Variovorax paradoxus B4: one gene and its partner. The main gene of each other region encodes a partner of the protein of the gene in region 2 in a complex. Links are inferred from orthologs where the notes say so. Each region holds a gene or a part of one and is shown on either strand. Other genes may lie near its edges. The genes, in order: mrdA and rodA.

Region 1 (9,532 bases), 720 kb from region 2 along the record:
GCCCAAGTACAGCCAGTGGGTGATCTTCGACCACTGCATGCCGTTCGACGTGAGCCGCGCGTACGACGAGGCCTCGGGCCATGCCGACCCGCGCGTGTGGACGGCCGAGCGGGACGTCGAGATGTGGAAGGCGCTGGAAGGTTGAGGTCTTGAGACACGGAGACAAACGTGATCGACTATCAAAGCCTGCGCTTCGACTACGAGCGCCACGCTGACCAGGACGCAGCGACTCCCGCCCATCACCCGGTCGTGATCGTCGGCGCCGGCCCGGTCGGCCTCACGCTCGCCATCGACCTTGCGCTGCGCGAAATTCCGGTGGTGCTGCTCGACAACGACAACACCCTCTCCAGCGGCTCGCGCGCGATCTGCTTTGCCAAGCGCACGCTCGAGGTGTTCGACCGCCTCGGCTGCGGCGACCGCATGGTCGACAAGGGCGTGTCGTGGCACGTGGGCAAGGTGTTCTTCCACGACGAGCAGGTCTACCGCTTCGACCTGCTGCCCGAGCCCGGCCACGAGCGCCCGGCCTTCATCAACCTGCAGCAGTACTACGTCGAGGGCTATCTCGTCGAGCGTGCCGCAACGCTGCCGCTGATCGACCTGCGCTGGAACAACAAGGTCACGGGCATCGAGCAGCGCGATGACGGCGCGGTGCTCACGGTCGAGACGCCCGAGGGCGACTACCGGCTGGCCGCCGATTACGTCGGCGCCTGTGACGGCTCGCGCTCCAACCTGCGGCAACTGATGGGCCTCGAAGCCAAGGGCCGCGTGTTCCGCGACCGCTTCCTGATCGCCGACATCACGATGGATGCTGGTCCGCCGCCGGGCCGCCCCAAGGCGGACGCCCCCCCCTTGGGGGGGCAGCGAGGACACGAAGTGCCGAGCGTGGGGGGCCACATTCTTGCCAACGAGCGGCGCTTCTGGTTCGACCCGCCGTTCCACCCCGGCCAGAGCGTGCTGCTGCACAAGCAGGCCGACGGCATGTGGCGCGTCGACTTCCAGCTTGGCTGGGACGCCGACCCGGTGGAAGAGCGCAAGCCCGAGAACATCACGCCGCGGGTGCGCGCGCTGCTCGACAGCATCGGCTTCGAGGGCGTGCAGTTCCAGATCGGCTGGGCCAGCGTCTACACCTTCGCCTGCCAGCGCATGGAGCGCTTCCGCCATGGCCGCGTGCTGTTCGCGGGCGACTCGGCGCACGGCGTGTCGCCGTTCGGCGCACGCGGCGCCAACTCGGGCGTGCAGGATGCGGACAACCTCGCGTGGAAGCTCGCGGCCGTGCTCAAGGGCGAGGCGCCCGACGCGCTGCTCGACACCTACGCGAGCGAGCGCGAGCACGCGGCCGACGAGAACATCCTCAACTCCACGCGCGCCACCGACTTCATCACGCCCAAGAGCGAGGTGAGCCGGCTGTTCCGCGACGCGGTGCTCGAGCTGACGAAACGCCACGCCTTCGCGCGCACGCTGGTCAACAGCGGGCGGCTCTCGGTGCCGGCGGTGCTGCGCGATTCGCCGCTCAACACGCCCGACGCCGACACCTTCGAAGGCGCGATGGTGCCGGGCGCCGCGGCGGCCGATGCGCCCATCGTGCGCGCCGACGGCCGCATCGGCTGGCTGCTGCGCGAATGCCATGTGGCGCAGTTCACGGCGCTGCTGTTCGGCCGGGGCGAAGCGGCCGAGCGCAGCCTGCAGGCGCTGAAGTCCTGCGACTTTCCGCTGCACGTCGTGCGCGTGGAGGGCGCAACGCCCGAAGGCGAGCTCGCCACGCAGCGCTACGACGCGCAACCCGGCACCGTCTACCTGCTGCGGCCCGACCAGCATGTGTGTGCGCGCTGGCGGCAGCCCACAGCCGCGGACATCCGCACGGCCATCGACCACGCACTGGCAAAGACATGAGCATTACCATGCAGCAGCAACAACTGATCACCGCACCCAACCTCGAGGCCCCCGACGATTTCTACGAGGCGCTGATCGAGGCGCACCAGGGGCTTTCCACCGAAGAGAGCCACGCCTTCAACGCACGGCTCGTGCTCGTGCTGGCCAACCACATCGGCTCGCTGGCCGTGCTGCGCGAGGCCTTTGACGCCGCGCGCGCAAGCTGAACGCACGCATTCCAACTTCATTCATCGCGATTTTCGAAAGAGAACACCATGGCAAACCCCATCGACAATGCCGAGCGGCGCTACCAGAGCGGTTTCGGCAACGAATACGCCTGCGAAGCGATTGCGGGCGCCCTGCCCCAGGGCCGCAACAGCCCGCAGCGCGCCCCCTTCGACCTGTACACCGAGCTGCTCTCGGGCACCGCTTTCACCGCGCCGCGCCACGAGAACCGCCGCACCTGGCTGTATCGCCGGCAGCCGTCGGTGGTCTCGGGCCGCTACCAGCCGTACGCGCAAGCACACTGGACCACCGGCGCCGACCGCGAGATCGCGCTGCCGCCCGAACCGCTGCGCTGGCATCCGCTGCCGCTCGACGGCGCGGCCGAAGTGGACTTCATCGACGGCATGCATACCCTCGCGGCCAACGGCGATGCCGAATCGCAGGTGGGCATCGGCTCGCTCATGTACCTCGCGGGCCGCTCGATGGAGCGCCGCGCCTTCGTCAACGCCGACGGCGAGATGCTCATCGTGCCGCAGCAGGGCCGCCTCGTGATCACGACCGAACTCGGCGTGCTCGACGTGAAGCCGGGCGAAATCGCGCTGCTGCCTCGCGGCATGGTGTTCAAGGTCGCACTGCCGGATTCGGATGCTGGCGCGGGCCCCTCGCGCGGCTACGTCTGCGAGAATTACGGCGCGCAATTCCGCCTGCCCGAACTGGGCCCGATCGGCTCGAACGGCCTGGCCAACGCGCGCGACTTCCAGGCCCCCGTGGCGGCCTTCGAGGAAGACGGCGGCGCCTACGAACTGGTGAAGAAATTCGGCGGCCGCTTCTGGAAGGCGCCGACGAAGCAGTCGCCCTTCAACGTGGTCGCCTGGCACGGCAACCTGGCGCCGGTGAAGTACGACACGGCCAATTTCATGGTGATCGGCTCCATCAGCTTCGACCATCCCGATCCGTCGATCTTCACCGTGCTGACCTCGCCCAGCGACACGCCCGGCACCGCGAACTGCGACTTCGTGATCTTCCCGCCGCGCTGGATGGTGATGGAAAACACCTTCCGTCCGCCATGGTTCCACCGCAACCTCATGAGCGAATTCATGGGCCTGGTGCTCGGCGAATACGACGCCAAGCCGGGCGGCTTCAAGCCCGGCGGCGCGAGCCTGCACAACTGCATGGTGCCGCACGGCCCCGACGAGGAAGCCTTCGACAAGGCCACGCATGCCGACCTCAAGCCGCACAAGCTGGACAACACGCTCGCCTTCATGTTCGAGAGCCGCTACCGCTTCATCCCGACGAACTTCGCGCTGCAGAGCCCCGCGCTCGACACCGACTACGCCGATTGCTGGGCGGGTCTCAACGATCAGTTCAAGGCATGACGGCCGATTCAAATACAGAAAGACACCCATGACCACCGCACTGAACGCCACCCATGACCCGAAGCTGCGCAGCTGGGTCGCCTCCGCCAACGAAGCCGGCTGCGACTTCCCGATCCAGAACCTGCCCTTCGGGCGCTTCCGCGCGGCAGGCAGCAGCGAGGCTTTCCGCATCGGCGTGGCCATCGGCGACCAGGTGCTCGACCTGAAGGCTGCCGGCCTGGTCGACACCGACGACATGAACGCGCTGATGAGCGCGAGCATGAAGGAACGCCAGGCCCTGCGTGCCGCCATCTCCGCCGGCCTCGCCGAAGGCAGCGGCCAGCAGGCCGCATGGTCCAAGGCCCTGCTGCCGCAGGCCAGGGCCGAAATGACCGTGCCCTGCCGCATCGGCGACTACACCGACTTCTACACCGGCATCCATCACGCCACCACCATCGGCAAGCTGTTCCGCCCCGACCAGCCGCTGATGCCCAACTACAAATGGGTGCCGATCGGCTACCACGGCCGCGCCTCGTCGATCGGCGTGAGCGGGCAGGCCTTCAGGCGGCCGCAGGGGCAGACCAAGGCGCCGGATGCGGCCGAGCCCAGCTTCGGTCCCTCGAAGCGGCTCGACTACGAACTGGAGCTGGGCTTCTTCGTCGGCCGCGGCAATGCGCTCGGCGAGCCGATTGCCCTCGGCGAGGCCGAAGACCACCTGTTCGGCGTGGCGCTGCTCAACGACTGGTCGGCGCGCGACATCCAGGCCTGGGAGTACCAGCCGCTGGGCCCCTTCCTTTCGAAGAATTTCGCGAGCACGCTGTCGCCGTGGATCGTGACGATGGAGGCGCTGGCGCCGTTCCGCGCCAGGTTCGAGCGGCCCGAGGGAGATCCGCAGCCGCTCGCGTATCTCGACGCGCCCTCGAACCGCGAAAGCGGCGCGCTCGACATCACGCTCGAAGTGCTGCTGCAGACCGCGAAGATGCGCGCCGAAGGCGTGGCGCCCGCGCGCCTCACGCGCGGCAACACCACCGAGGCCGCCTACTGGACCGCCGCGCAGCTGGTCGCGCACCACACGGTGAACGGCTGCAACCTGCAGCCCGGCGACCTGCTGGGCTCGGGCACGCTCTCGGGCCCCAAGCCCGACGAGGCCGGCTCGCTGATCGAACTCACGCAGGGCGGCAAGCAGCCGATCACGCTGCCCAACGGAGAGAAGCGCACCTTCCTCGAAGACGGCGATACGCTGGTCATCCGCGGCCACTGCGAGCGCGCGGGCGCAGTGCGCATCGGCCTGGGCGAAGTCAGCGGTACGGTGGCCTGAGGCAGGAGGCTCAGGGCGCGGGCGCGGCGGAGGCCGCAGCCGGCCACGCCACTTCGCTGGCAACGCGCGGCTTGCCGATCGGCGCGGTGGCCTTTCCGACCCTGATGGCGGCCATGTCGGCTTCGCTCGGATACTGGTCCATCAGCCAGTAGTCGAACACGCGGCGTGCAATGGGCGCTGCGGCGCCCGCACCCCAGCCGGCGTTCTCGACGACCACCGCCAGCGCGATCTTCGGATCGGTGGCCGGAGCGAAAGCCATGAACAGGGCGTGGTCGCGCTGGTGCTCCTCGAGCGCCTTGGCGTTGTACTTGGTGTTCTGCGCCTGCGTCACGGCCTGGGCGGTGCCGGTCTTGCCCGCCGCCTGGTAGCCCGCGCCGGCGAACACGCCGCGCGCGGTGCCGCTGGTGACCACGCTGGTCAGGCCCTCGCGAACCACCGCGACGTTGGCCGCGGTGTAGCCCAGGTTCTCGGCCGGCGGCTGGGGCAGCGGCACCACCTGCCCGCTCACCGTGTTGCGCGTGGCCAGCACGAGGTGCGGCTTGTGTTTCAGGCCGCCGTCGGCCACGATGGCCGTGGCCTGCGCGAGCTGCAGCATCGTGAAAGCGTTGTAGCCCTGCCCGATGCCGAGCGAAATGGTTTCGCCCGCATACCACTTCTTCTGCTCGGGCCGCTTGTAGGCGTTGCGCTTCCATTCGGTGCTCGGCAGCACGCCGCGCACCTCGCCGCCCAGGTCGATGCCGGTGATCTGCCCGAAGCCCATCGGCTTCATGAAGTCGTGGATCAGGTCCACGCCCATTTCGTTGGCCAGCGAGTAGTAGTAGATGTTGCTCGACAGCTGGATCGAGCGGCGCATGTCGACGCCCCCGATGTTGCCCTCGGGGCTGCCGAAACGGTGGCCGCCGAAGTTGAAGTAGCCGGGGTCGTTCACCACCACGTTCGGGCCGCGCTTGCCGGTCTGCAGCGCCGCCAGCGCCATGAAAGGCTTGTAGGTGGAGCCGGGCGGATAGGTGCCGCGCAGCGCGCGGTTCAAGAGCGGCTTGTCGAGCGATTCGGTCAGCGCCTGCCAGCTCTCGGTGTCGATGCCTTCGACGAACAGGTTGGGGTCGAAGGTGGGCTTGCTCACGAAGGCCAGCACTTCGCCGGTCCTGGGGTCGATGGCCACCAGCGCGCCGCGGCGGTCGCCGAACATGTCTTCCACCAGCTTCTGCAGCTTGATGTCGAGCGACAGCATCACGGTGTTGCCGGGCGTGGCCGGGTGGCTGGCGAGCCGGCGCACCGCGCGGCCGCCGGCCGAGGTTTCCATCTGCTCGACGCCGGTCTGGCCATGCAGCGTCTTCTCGTAGCTCTGCTCGATGCCCAGCTTGCCGATGTAGTCGGTGCCCTTGTAGTTGGCCTGGTCTTCCTCGGCCCAGTCTTCCATCGCGGTCTTCTCGCGCTGGTTGATGCGGCCGATGTAGCCGAGCACGTGCGAGGCCAGCTCGGCGTGCGGGTAATTGCGGAACAGCCGGGCCTTGATCTCCACGCCCGGGAAGCGGTAGCGCTGCGCGGCGAAGCGCGCGACCTCCTCGTCGCTCAGGCGGGTGCGGATGGGAATGGAATCGAAGCTGCGCGAATCCTCCCGCAGGCGCTTGAAGCGGCGGCGGTCGCGCGGCGAAACCTCGAGCACCTGGGTGAGGCTCTCGATGGTCTCCTCGACGTCGCCCACCTTCGAAGGCGTGATCTCCAGCGTGTAGGCCGAATAGTTCGAGGCCAGCACGATGCCGTTGCGGTCGAGGATCAGGCCGCGGTTGGGCACCACGGGCACGATGGCCGTGCGGTTGCTCTCGGCCTGTTCCGCCAGGTCTTCATGCCGCACCACCTGCAGGTAGAACAGGCGGGCGCCGAGCAGGCTGAACGCGAAGAGCACCACGAGGCCGATCACGACCACGCGGCGCTTGAAGCGCGCGAGATCGGCGGCGACGTTGCGGATTTCGGTCATGGCGGCGAAAGTGCGAGCTTAGGCGCGGGCCGTGGCCATGGCAAATGCGGGCGAACTCATAGCGGCCGGTTCTCGTCGGGGTCCGGCGTGCGAAGCTGGGGGGCCAGCAGCAAGGCAGTTGCCAGCGGCCACAGCGCCGCCTCGACGGCCGGCGAGATCAGCACGCTCCAGCCCGGGAACACGCCGCCGCCGATCATCCGCGTGATGACCTCGATGAGCTGCGACAACGCGAACAGCGGCAGCACCTGCAGCGCCTGCGAGGCCACCGGGTACCACAGCAGGCGCCGGTGGATGGTGATCGCGAAGAAGCCCAGCGTGGTGTAGGACAGCGCATGCTGGCCCAGCATGGACGCCTGGTGCACGTCCATGCACAGCCCGAAGACGAAGGCCGCGCCGATGCCCACGCGCATCGGCTGGTGCACGCCCCAGAACACGATGGCCAGCGCGAGCAGGTCGGGCATCCATGCGGCGCGGCCGATCGGGATCATGTTGATGAGCAGCGCCACCACCAGGCTCGCCCACATGAACAGCGGGCTCACGGGCAGCAGGAGCTGCTGTTGTCCGGGACGCTTGATCATCGGGCGCGCTCCGCGGCTTTTTTGTCGGCCTTGTCGGCCTTCCCGGCCGGCTTGGCCTCGGGCTTCTTGCGCACCACGGCGGCGGCCGGCGCGGGCGGCGGCGCCGAGGGAGCCCCGGTGGGCGCGAGCACCAGCACGTAGCGCGCAGCCGTCACGCGGGCCAGCGGCACGCAGTAGATGCGCGCAAAGGCCGAATCGGCGCGGCGCTCGATGCGCTCGATCTTCGCCACCGGCAGGCCGGGCGGATAGACGCCGTCGACGCCGCTGGTGGACAGCAGGTCGCCCTCCTGCAGGTCGGCATTGGCGGCCATGAAGCGCAGCTCGAGTCCGCCGCCATGCGCCGACGCATCGCCGAAGGCCACGCTGCGCACGCCGGTACGGGTGTTCTGCACGGGAATGGAAAGATCGCGGTCGATCACCAGCGTGACTTCGCTCGTGAACGGCTGCACCTGCGTCACCTGTCCCAGCACGCCGTGCGCGTCGATCACGGGCGACCCGGCGGCCACGCCCTGCGTGAGCCCCTGGTCGATGACGATCTTGCGCGTGTACGGGTCGGCCGCGTCATACAGCACCTCGGCCGCGCGGCCCGGCGCCTGGGTGGTCTGGCGCAGCTCGAGCAGCGCGCGCAGCCGCGCGTTGTCCTGCGCGAGCGTGTCGGCCTGGCTCGCGCGCTCGGCCTGCAGCATGAGCGCCTTGCGCGCCTCGTCCTCGTTGCGCTGGGCCGCCTGCAGGTCTTCGAAATAGCGGCTGCCGCCGACCACCAGCTGCACCGGCTTGAGCGCCAGCCATTGCACCGGGTAGAGCACCGCGCCGACGGCCGCGCGCAGGGGCTGCACGAGATGGAAGCGCGCGTCGGCCACCATCAGGAACAGCGCGAGCGCGCCGAAGAAGATCAGCTTGCTGAGCGCCGACTGTCCCTGGTTGAACAGGGGCGGGGCTGTGCGATCGAGCGTGCCCAAGGGCATGGTTCAGGCCTGGCTGTGTGCAACGTCAGATGGCAAAAAAGCCGGCCTGCGCGAGCAGAGGCCGGCCGATGATGGCTTTCGCCTTTTACTCGCTCGTGAAGATGCTGCCCAGACGGTCCATGCGCTCGAGGGCAATGCCGCAGCCGCGCACCACGCAGGTCAGCGGGTCTTCGGCCACCAGCACCGGCAGGCCGGTTTCCTCGGCCAGCAGGCGGTCCAGGTCGCGCAGCAGCGCGCCGCCGCCGGTCAGCATCATGCCGCGCTCGGCGATGTCGGCGCCCAGTTCGGGCGGCGTCTGCTCCAGCGCGTTCTTCACGGCCGAGACGATGTTGTTGAGCGGGTCGGTCAGGGCTTCCAGCACTTCGTTGCTGCTGATGGTGAAGCTGCGCGGCACGCCTTCGGAGAGGTTGCGGCCCTTGACCTCCATCTCCTTGACCTCGGAGCCCGGGAAGGCCGAACCGATGTTCTTCTTGATGACTTCGGCCGTCGGCTCGCCGATCAGCATGCCGTAGTTGCGGCGGATGTAGTTGATGATGGCTTCGTCGAAGCGGTCGCCGCCCACGCGCACCGAGCCCTTGTAGACCATGCCGCCCAGGCTGATGACGCCCACTTCGGTGGTGCCGCCGCCGATGTCGACCACCATCGAGCCCGAAGCCTCGCTGACGGGCAGGCCGGCGCCGATGGCCGCGGCCATGGGTTCCTCGATGAGGTAGACGGAGGTGGCGCCAGCCGCCTCGGCCGCGTCCTTGATGGCGCGGCGCTCGACCTGGGTCGAGCCGCAGGGCACGCAGATGATGATGCGCGGGCTCGGCGTGAGCAGCGTGCGCGGGTGCACCATCTTGATGAACTGTTTGATCATCTGCTCGGTGATCACGAAGTCGGCAATCACGCCGTCCTTCATCGGGCGGATGGCCTCGATGTTCCCGGGCACCTTGCCCAGCATGGCCTTGGCTTCCCGGCCGACGGCCTGGATCACCTTCTTGCCGTGGGGGCCGCCTTCATGGCGGATGGCGACGACCGAGGGCTCGTCCAGCACGATGCCCTTGTTGCGGGCGAATATCAGGGTGTTGGCGGTGCCGAGGTCGATCGCAAGGTCGGTGGAAAAGTACCGACGGAAAGCTCCAAACATGTGCGGAATCCTCTGGAGCACGCCTGCGCGTCGGCAGGTCGTCGCTCTGTTTTTGGGTCGTATGACGGGGTGAATTGATCGTTTTTGGCGCAAAAGCCGGCGCGTTCGCGGGGGT
Region 2 (9,492 bases):
AAGAAGTGCGGCATGCGCGATGACCGACACGCCGAGTGCGATCTGCAGCGTGCTCAGATCCCTGAGGTTCATGGACGACGCTCCTCGGCGCTCATTGGATGACCGGTGCTCATGCGGGCGTGTTCTCCGGTGCCGCCTCGCTGTCGGTGAGGTCGACTGCAATGGCGATGGGGCCGGCGACTTCTTCCTCTTCCTCGTCGCCGCCTTCCTCCTCGGCCGCGACATCCGCCTTGGGCGCGTCGAGGCGTTCGAGCACGGTACCGTGCACGTCGAGCGCGATTTCGTCGATCTCACCGAGCTTCACGCGCAGGCGTGCGCCGCGTTCCTGCTGGCCCGCCACCGGGAACACCAGCGGCAGGGTGTCCGCGCGCACCAGTGCGCCGTTCGGAATGTCCTTGATGGCGGTCGCCTCGAGCTCGGTGATGCCTTGCTGCTCCAGGTACTTGAGCGTCCAGAAGCGCTCCATGCCGCCCTGGTAGGCGTTATACGTTGCGTAGGCGGCGTCGAAGCCCGAGAGAATGGAGAACAGGTCCGCATCCTTCGGCTTGAACGGCGCCGCCAGCGCGGCGGTCTTGCCGTGGCGCGCGGCGGCAATGATCTGCCACTGGTTCACGAGGTCGGTGTAGCGGCGCAGCGGCGAGGTGCTCCAGGCATAGCTCTTCACGCCCAGGCCCGCATGCGGCAGGGCCCGCGTGCCCATGCGCACCTTGATGCCGGGCGCCAGGCTGGCCTGGCTGCGGTAGAGCCCGGGCACGCCGAGTTCGCCGAGCCAGCCGCCCCAGCTGCTGTTGGCCAGGATCATGGCTTCGGACACGATCAGGTCGAGCGGCGCGCCGCGCTGGCGCGTGGTGATCTGCACCTGCTCGCTGCCGTTCGGTTCGCCGTCGTTGCCGACGAGGCGGAAGTTGTAGTCGGGCCGGTTGAAGTTCTCGGGCTTGCCGCGCACCACTTCGCGCTGGGCCTTCAGCTGCTTCGCGAGGCGGAACAGGAAGGAGAGCGGCGCGCGCAGCTTCGCAGCGGCTTCGGGCGTGTCCCCGTTCGTGAACGCGGCGTCTTCGAGCCAGGGCTGCGTGACCACCGCGTCGAGCTGGTCGTGCCGCAGGTTGGCCACGATCGGCACGCGTTCGAGTTTGGTCTCGGTCGATTGCAGCTCCAGCGTGGCCTCGTCGAAGCGCGCATAGAGCGACACCGCCGGACGGTCGCCGCCTTCGAGCAGCGTGTAGGTGCTCACGACATCGTCGGGCAGCATGGTGATCTTGTGGCCCGGCATGTAGACCGTGGACATGCGCGCGCGCGCCACCTGGTCGATGGCGCTGCCCGGCGTCAGCGCCAGGCCGGGCGCGGCAATGTGGATGCCTACGGTGACGGTGCCGCTCCCCAAGCCCTGCACCGAAAGCGCATCGTCGATTTCGGTGGTCTGCGAGTCGTCGATCGAGAACGCCTGCACGTCGTCAGCCAGCGGCAGGTCGTCCACGATGGCCGGCGCGGAGAGCGCCGGGAATCCCGTGCCCTTGGGAAAGTTCTCGAACAGGAAGCGCCGCCAGTGGAACTGGTAGGGCGAATCGATGGCGCCGGCGCGCTCCAGCAGCTCGAGCGGGGGGCGCTGCGTGGCGCGCGAGGCATCGACCACGGCCTTGTATTCGGGCGCGTTCTTGTCGGGCTTGAACAGGATCTTGTAGAGCTGCTCGCGGATCGGCTGCGGACAGATGCCCTCGCCCAGCTGGCCGGCCCACTCGACGATCTGCGCCTGGACCACCTTCTTCTTCTCGATGGCGGCCAGCGCCTGCTGCAGGATCTCGGCCGGCGCCTTCTTGAAGCGCCCCTTGCCCGCGCGGCGGAAGTAGTGCGGCGCCTCGAAAAGCGCGAACAGCGCGGCGGCCTGCTGCGCGAGCGTGGGTTTGTCGCTGAAATAGTCGGATGCGAGATCGGCAAAACCGAACTCGCCCTCCGAGGCGAACTCCCAGGCCAGGTCGAGGTCCATCGTGGCCGCGAGCGCGCGCGCCTCGCCGATCAGTTCGGCCGGGGCCGGCTTCTCGAAACGCAGAACGATGTTGGCGCCCTTGACCTTGACGCGCTTGCCGGTGTCGAGCTCGACCTGCGCCGATGCTTCGGCCTCCGACAGCACGCGGCCGCCGAGGTACTTGCCGGCTTCTTCAAACAATACAAACATGCCCGGATTGTCCCAGACTTGGGGAAGCGCCCAGCCCCGGCCGCCGCGCGATGTTTGCCGGGCTTCAGACGGGATTGATGAACGCGATCACGTCGTCGAGGTGGTTTTCCTCGAAATCGGACAGCGCATGGTCGCCGCCCTCGAGCAGCTTGATGTTGCTGTCGGGGTAGCGTGCCGAGGTTTCGTGCCAGTCGAGCGCTTCATCGCCCTTGGCGATGATGGCCAGCACGCGCTCGGGGCGGGTGAGTGCGCCGACCTCCATGGTGCGCAGCTCCTGGATGTACTCGGGCCGGAAATAGAAGTGCTCGGCCGGGTCGTGCCACGCGGTCTGGTCGCCGATGTAGCGCGCGAGGTCGCGCGCCGGGTGCACCGCCGGGTTCAGCAGCACGGTGCGGCAGCGCGTCATGCCGGCCACGTAGGTGGCATAGAAGCCGCCCAGCGAGGAGCCGACCACGGCCATCGACTTGCGCGGCCAGTCCGCGATGCCCTTCATCACCATGTCGATGGCTTCGCGCGGAGAGGGCGGCAATTGCGGACACCACCACTGCAGGTCGGGGTGCTCCCGGGCCACGCGCGCGGCCATCAGCCGCGCCTTGGTGGAGCGGGGCGAGGAGCGGAATCCGTGCAGGTACAACAGATGAGTGGCTTGCGGGTCCATGCGGGGCGGAGACTGGAAGTGGTGCGGTCGACGACACAGCTCCGTTGAAGGAGCCGGTCGATTTTGCATGAGGACCGTGCGCCCGACGCAGTCCCCGGCGCACGGGGCTTCGATATGAGGACTTCCTGCACGCAGGTCTTGGTTTGCCACGGTTGAGGAAGCTCTGGATTCCTGGTTTCAGACTCGGCATGGGCCATATCGAGAGGCCAAAAGTATTCAGCTGAGGCGTGCAGCCGAACTCGCAAGTCAGTGCGAGTTTCAGGGCCCGCGCAGGTGTCCGCATCCCATGAAAACGGGAGGTCCACCGGCCCTTTTGCCATGCGCCGAAGCTTATGCTCAAGCCCATGAATATCGAGGCCATGGATCCCGGGAAGACGCACCGCTGGGGCGTGCTCGTGGTCGAGGACGACAGCCGCGCGCGCGCCTTCTTCGAGGCGAGCGTGCAGCGCAGCGCCAGCCTTTTCTGGCTTGGAAGCGCCGGCACGGTGCACGAAGCATTGGCGTGGATGGCCCAGACCACCATCATTCCCGACGTGCTGCTCGTCGATCTCGGCATGCCCGACGGCAGCGGGCTCGACGTGATCCGCGAGGCCGTGGCGCGCTTTCCCGGTTGCGAGCCGCTGGTGATCTCGGTCTTCGGCGATGAGGAAAACGTGCTTGCCAGCATCGAGGCCGGCGCCGTCGGCTACATCCACAAGGACGCCGCGCCGGAGGACATTGCACAGACCATCGTGGAGATGAAGGCCGGTGCCTCGCCCATCTCGCCCATGATTGCGCGGCGGGTGCTGGCCAAGTACCGCAGCCTGCAGCTGGCGGGAACGCTCGCCGCCGCCCCGCCCGAGGCGGCCATCGGCAACACCGCGCCCAGCCTGCTGTCCGCTCGCGAGCACGAGGTGCTGACCTTGATAGCGCGCGGTTTTTCCTACGCCGAAATTGCACGCCTCAAGGGCCTGAGCGTGCACACGGTGCAGACACACATCAAGAATCTCTACGGCAAGCTGGCCGTGCATTCCAAGAGCGAGGCCGTGTTCGAGGCCACGCGCCTCGGCTTGTTGTCCCACCCGGGGTGAGTCGCGTGGCCGGGCGCATGTTCGGAATGCCGGCGAGGGCATTTTTTGCGCTGTGGCTCGCGGCAGTCCTGATGGTCGCGGCGGATGCCGCGATGGCCGCACCGGCGCAGGGCCCGATCGAACTTCGGCGCGGCACCGTGTCGACCACTGTCGACGGCGTGACGCACAAGGCGCCGGTCGAGCTTTCCTACCACTGGGACCGCCAGCACGGAGGCCGCCCGGGCCACGCGACGTTCGAACTGCCGTTCACGCTCGAGGCTGCGCCCGAGGCGCCCTGGGGCATCTTCATTCCCCGCGCAGGCAGCGTTCTCGAGGTGTGGCTCAACGACGCGCTGCTGCAGGTCTACGGCGACCTGGCCCGCGGCAATGGGGCGGACTACGCCAAGGCGCCTCTGTACGTGCCGGTTCCGGGGCACTTGCTGAAAGCCGGCGAGAACCGCCTGCAGGTTCGCATACGCGCCGACAGCGCCCGCAGGGCCGGGCTTTCGCGCGTGACCATCGGAGCCGCGACGCCGGTGCGCACCGATCTCTTCGAGAGCGCCTATGCCTGGCGCTTTACCGGCTCGGTGCTCCTGACCGCTTTCAGCCTGATCGTCGGCAGCATCGCACTGGCGCTGTGGCTCACCCAGGTGGACGCCGCCGCCATCGGATGGCGCCGGCGCGACAGCCTCTATTTCTGGGCCGCGCTGGCCGAGTTCTGCTGGGCGATCCGGGTGGCCGACGGCGTGATTGCCGAACCGCCTCTCCCCTGGGGTGCCTGGGGTGTGCTCATGGCCACCTGCTATGCGGGCTGGGCCGCGTCCGCCATGATGTTCTGCTATCGCCTCGCAGGCTGGGACCGCCGCCCGCGCATGCGCTGGCTGCGCTGGCCGATGGCTGGCGTGGTGGCCGGAACCTTCGGGGCGAGCGCAATGGCGCTTTACCACGAAGAGCCCTATTGGCTCACCGGCTGGCTCGCGCTGGAGATCGGGTTCGTTGCGCTGTTCGTCGGTGCCTTCGCCGTGGCAACCATCCGGCGGCCGAACGTGGGCCGCCTGCTCGTGGCTGCCGCCGCGCTGGTGACGCTGGGCTTCGGCACCCGCGACTGGCTTGTGATCCGCCTGAGCGACGCCTACGGCGAGACCACCTGGGTGCGCTATTCCTCCGTGTTCTTCGGCATCGCGCTGCTCCTGATCGTCTTGCGGCGCTTCCATGCCGCGAGCGTCCAGGCGCGCGGCTCGGTCGCCGCCCTGGCCGAACGCGTCGCGCAGCGCGAGCGCGAACTCGCATCCACCTTCGCCGCGCTGGAACAGGTGGCGCGCGACCAGGCGCGCACCCACGAGCGCGAGCGCATCCTGCGCGACATGCACGATGGCGTGGGCTCGCACATCAGCTCGGCCATCCGGCAGTTGCAGTCGGGCCAGGCCAGCCCGGAGGAACTGCTGCGGACGCTGTGCGACTCGCTCGACCAGCTCAAGCTGGCCATCGACTCCATTCACCTGCCGCCGGGCGACGTCGGCGCCCTGTTGGCGGCGCTGCGCTACCGGCTGGAGCCGCGCCTGGCGGCCGCGGGCATTCAGTTCGAATGGGCGTTGGACGAGGTGCCCGACGTGAAGCGGCTCGATGCGCAGGCCATGCGGCAATTGCAGTTCCTGCTGTTCGAGGCGATTTCCAACGTGTTGCAGCATGCCCAGGCGAAGACCCTCCGGATCGAAGCCGAAGCGGTGGCCGGCACCGTGCAGCTGCGCGTGATCGACGACGGCCGGGGATTCGACGCGCAGCGCGTGCCCAGGGCGCTTGCGGAGCGCGCCGCCGCCATCGGCGCCCGGCTGGCGCTCGAAAGCCGACCGGGGCGCACGGTCGTTCAGCTCGGCTTCGGCTGAGGTGCCCCGCGGGGCGCGGATAATCCGCCCCCATGTCCGCAGTGTTCAACCAGCCTTCCCTGGCGCGCCGGGTCGCACCCATCTTCCAGGGGTTCGACGGCTTTCTGGCCTTCGCCGTGCTGTTGCTGGTCTTTGCCGGGCTGTTGACCATGTATTCGTCGGGCTACGACCATGGCTCGCGCTTCGCCGACCACGGCCGCAACATGCTGCTGGCAGGCTTCATCATGTTCGTGGTGGCCCAGGTGCCGCCGCAGCGGCTGATGGTGGCCGCCGTGCCGCTCTATACGATGGGCGTGGCGCTGCTGGTGGCGGTGGCGCTGTTCGGCATCACCAAGAAGGGCGCGCAGCGCTGGATCAACGTGGGCGTGGTGATCCAGCCCAGCGAAATCCTCAAGATCGCAATGCCGCTGATGCTCGCCTGGTGGTTCCAGCGCCGCGAGGGCCAGCTGCGGCCGCTCGACTTCGTGGTGGCCACGGTGCTGCTGGCGGTGCCGGTCGGGCTCATCATGAAGCAGCCCGACCTGGGCACCTCGCTGCTGGTGCTGGCGGCCGGGCTGGCAGTGATCTTCTTTGCCGGGCTGCCCTGGAAGCTGATCGTGCCGCCGGTGGTGATCGGCGCCGTGGCGGTCACGCTGATCGTGGGCTTCGAGTCGCAGCTGTGCGCCGACGGCGTCGACTGGCGCGTGCTGCACGACTACCAGAAGCAGCGCGTGTGCACACTGCTCGACCCGAGCAAGGACCCGCTGGGCAAGGGCTTCCACATCATCCAGGGAATGATCGCCATCGGTTCGGGCGGAGTCGGCGGCAAGGGCTTCATGCAGGGCACGCAGACGCACCTCGAATTCATTCCCGAGCGCACCACCGACTTCATCTTCGCCGCCTATTCCGAGGAGTTCGGGCTCGTCGGCAACCTGGCGCTGATCGGGGCCTTCATCCTGCTGATCTTCCGCGGCCTGGCCATCGCCGCGACGGCGCAGACCCTGTTCTCGCGTCTGCTGGCGGGCGCGGTCACGATGATTTTCTTCACCTATGCCTTCGTCAACATGGGCATGGTGAGCGGCATCCTGCCGGTGGTGGGCGTGCCGCTGCCGTTCATCAGCTATGGCGGCACTGCCATGGTCACGCTGGGGCTGGGGCTGGGCATCCTGATGTCGATTGCCCGGGCCAGGAAGCTCGCCCAGAACTAGCGCTTAGTGCCCTTGGGCCCGGCACGGAAGAGGGCGGCTGCCTAGAATGGCGGAATGATCTCTCGCGAACCCACCATCGAGCGCCTCGCCACGGCGCAACAGCTCCTGCTCACGCCCTTCGGCCTCGACGAATCGCACCTGAGCAAGGCCCTGGCCGAGATCACCGCGCACAGGGTGGATGACGCCGATCTGTACTTCCAGTACACGCGCAGCGAGGGCTGGAGCCTCGAAGAGGGCATCGTCAAGACCGGCAGCTTCAGCATCGACCAGGGCGTCGGCGTGCGCGCGGTCAGCGGCGAGAAGACGGCCTTCGCCTATTCGGACGACATCTCCGAGGCTTCGCTGCTCGACGCGGCCCGCACGGTGCGCTCGATTTCCTCCGCAGGCCGCACCGGCCGCGTGAAGACCGCAACCCGCAAGATCGCCTCGAGCCGGTCGCTCTACAACGGCATCGACCCCATTTCCACCCTCGACAGCACGGCCAAGGTCAAGCTGCTCGAAAAGGTCGAGAAGCTGGCGCGTTCGCGTGACCCGCGCGTGGCGCAGGTCATGGCGGGCCTCGCGAGCGAATACGACGTGGTGCTGGTGGCGCGTGCCGACGGCACGCTGGCGGCCGATGTGCGCCCGCTGGTGCGCCTGTCGGTCACCGTGATCGCCGAGCAGAACGGCCGGCGCGAGGTCGGCTCCGGCGGCGGCGGCGGGCGCTTCGGCCTCGCCTACTTCAACGACGCGCAGATCGCCGAATACGTCGACCAGGCCGTGAAGGCCGCATTGACCAACCTCGATGCCCGTCCGGCGCCCGCCGGCGAGATGACCGTGGTGCTCGGTTCCGGCTGGCCCGGCATCCTGCTGCACGAAGCCATCGGCCACGGCCTGGAAGGCGACTTCAACCGCAAGGGCTCCAGCGCCTTCTCGGGCCGCATCGGCCAGCGCGTGGCGGCCAAGGGCGTGACGGTGCTCGACGACGGCACCATTGCCGACCGCCGCGGTTCGCTCAACGTCGACGACGAAGGCAACGCCAGCCAGCGCAACGTGCTCATCGAGGACGGCATCCTCAAGGGCTACATCCAGGATTCGCTCAACGCGCGCCTCATGAAGGTCAAGCCCACGGGCAACGGCCGCCGCGAGAGCTATGCCCACGTGCCGATGCCGCGCATGACCAACACCTACATGCTCGGCGGCGACAAGGACCCGAAGGAAATCGTGGCCAGCATCAAGAAGGGCCTCTATGCCACCAACTTCGGCGGCGGGCAGGTCGACATCACGAGCGGCAAGTTCGTGTTCTCGGCCAGCGAGGCTTTCTGGGTCGAGAACGGCAAGATCCAGTATCCCGTGAAGGGCGCGACCATCGTGGGCAACGGCCCCGATGCGCTCACCCGCGTGACCATGATGGGCAACGACATGGCGCTCGATTCGGGCGTGGGCACCTGCGGCAAGGAAGGCCAGAGCGTGCCGGTCGGCGTCGGCCAGCCCACCTTGCGGATCGATGGTTTGACCGTAGGCGGAACGGCCTGAGGGCTTGCTAAGCTCCGCTCCTCGATTTTTACAAAGAGGAGCATTCGATGAGGATCAGGATCAACTCGTCTGCGGCCCTGTGGGCCGTGACTGCCGCGGTGGCATTGTTGGCGACGGCGGGCTGCGCATCCCGCGGCGGTTCGGGCGGCGGCCAGCCCGCGGCGGCACCCGCTGCCGCGCCGGCGGCATCGGCCCGTGGCGGCGCCAAGGCCGGCATGGATGCCAAGGGCAATGTGATCGATTCCTCCAAGGTCGAAGCCGGCAGCGGGCGCACCGTCAAGGGCCTGAATGGCTACGAAGGCGAGATCACCGGCAATCCGGCGCGCAACAGCAGGTTCACCCGGCTGCAGATCGGCATGAGCGCCAGGCAGGTCACCGACCTTGCCGGCCCGCCGACCGACCAGGGCGCCTACGTGACGGGCAAGGCCTTCATCCCGTTCTATTTCGGCAGCGACCGCCATCGCTACGAGATGACCTACAAGGGCCAGGGCCGCCTGGTCTTCGCGGGCGGCGGCATGGGCGACTACTCCAGCGGCAACCTGATCTGGATCATTCACAACCCCAACGAATCCGGCTACCGTTGAGCCGTTCGTAGCCGGGCCTTTGCCCGGCCTTTTGTTTTCCGTGCTACATTTCGCCCACATGTCCGCCCTCCGCGCTTATTTCTTTGCCTACTTTTGGTTCCCGGTTTCCGGCGGACGAGAGGCGAGCGCGTAAAGCAAACGAACACCCTCCCAAAACCGCCGGCGCCTCGAGCCCCGGCGGTTTTTTTATGCCCTGACGATATCCACTCAAACAAGGAAAGCACCATGAGCACGAACACTGCCCCCGCCGGCGACAGCTGGTATGCGAGCGTCGAAAAAACCAGCAAGACCGACGACGAACGCATCAAGGACATCAACGTGCTGCCCCCTCCCGAACATCTGATCCGCTTCTTTCCGATTCGCGGCACGCCGGTCGAAACGCTGATCGAGGGCACCCGCCGCAACATCCACAACATCATGGCGGGCAAGGATGACCGGCTGCTGGT

The links.
Region 1: the proteins of rodA (region 2) and mrdA are in contact, whole or in part, in a crystal structure (PDB 6PL5), measured with the Thermus thermophilus proteins. The link is inferred for Variovorax paradoxus B4 from one-to-one orthologs. Residues at the interface, in WP_223903423.1 of Thermus thermophilus: Phe161, Val165, Phe168, Val169, Leu172, Pro198, Tyr199, Glu202, Tyr211, Arg212, Asp213, Gln220, Val221, Gln223, Ser224, Ile226, Ala227, Ile228, Gly229, Ser230, Gly266, Phe267, Val270, Leu274, Tyr277, Gly278, Leu281, Phe285, Leu289, Arg297; in WP_223903432.1 of Thermus thermophilus: Arg4, Ile5, His6, Leu8, Ala9, Phe12, Ala15, Leu16, Leu19, Gly20, Arg22, Ala23, Trp24, Leu26, Gln27, Val28, Tyr31, Tyr34, Leu36, Leu43, Thr45, Asp47, Lys156, Gln157, Gly158, Ser160, Val184, Leu201, Glu202.

Annotation. Positions count from the first base shown.
Region 1 is NC_022247.1:371,624-381,155, reverse strand. Bases 4,262-7,247 are described here. They hold mrdA (penicillin-binding protein 2), read right to left. Parts: upstream 6,746-7,247; coding sequence 4,778-6,745; downstream 4,262-4,777. Other genes in these bases: mreD (rod shape-determining protein MreD), read right to left, coding at 6,802-7,247; fahA (fumarylacetoacetase), read left to right, coding at 4,262-4,767. Outside these bases: VAPA_RS01760 (MBL fold metallo-hydrolase), read left to right, coding at 1-145; VAPA_RS01755 (FAD-dependent oxidoreductase), read left to right, coding at 169-1,890; VAPA_RS01750 (DUF2783 domain-containing protein), read left to right, coding at 1,899-2,096; hmgA (homogentisate 1,2-dioxygenase), read left to right, coding at 2,145-3,470; more of fahA, read left to right, coding at 3,499-4,261; more of mreD, read right to left, coding at 7,248-7,323; rod shape-determining protein MreC, read right to left, coding at 7,320-8,288; VAPA_RS01720 (rod shape-determining protein), read right to left, coding at 8,374-9,417. UniProt on the Escherichia coli protein: Catalyzes cross-linking of the peptidoglycan cell wall. Responsible for the determination of the rod shape of the cell. Is probably required for lateral peptidoglycan synthesis and maintenance of the correct diameter during lateral and centripetal growth.
Region 2 is NC_022247.1:1,089,532-1,099,023, forward strand. Bases 4,924-7,869 are described here. They hold rodA (rod shape-determining protein RodA), read left to right. Parts: upstream 4,924-5,792; coding sequence 5,793-6,947; downstream 6,948-7,869. Other genes in these bases: VAPA_RS04905 (sensor histidine kinase), read left to right, coding at 4,924-5,760; tldD (metalloprotease TldD), read left to right, coding at 7,002-7,869. In the rest of the region: VAPA_RS04885 (energy transducer TonB), read right to left, coding at 1-72; VAPA_RS04890 (ribonuclease catalytic domain-containing protein), read right to left, coding at 110-2,170; VAPA_RS04895 (YqiA/YcfP family alpha/beta fold hydrolase), read right to left, coding at 2,235-2,828; VAPA_RS04900 (response regulator transcription factor), read left to right, coding at 3,161-3,898; more of VAPA_RS04905, read left to right, coding at 3,925-4,923; more of tldD, read left to right, coding at 7,870-8,462; VAPA_RS04920 (hypothetical protein), read left to right, coding at 8,510-9,046; VAPA_RS04925 (3-deoxy-7-phosphoheptulonate synthase), read left to right, coding at 9,272-9,492. UniProt on the Escherichia coli protein: Peptidoglycan polymerase that is essential for cell wall elongation. Also required for the maintenance of the rod cell shape. Functions probably in conjunction with the penicillin-binding protein 2 (mrdA).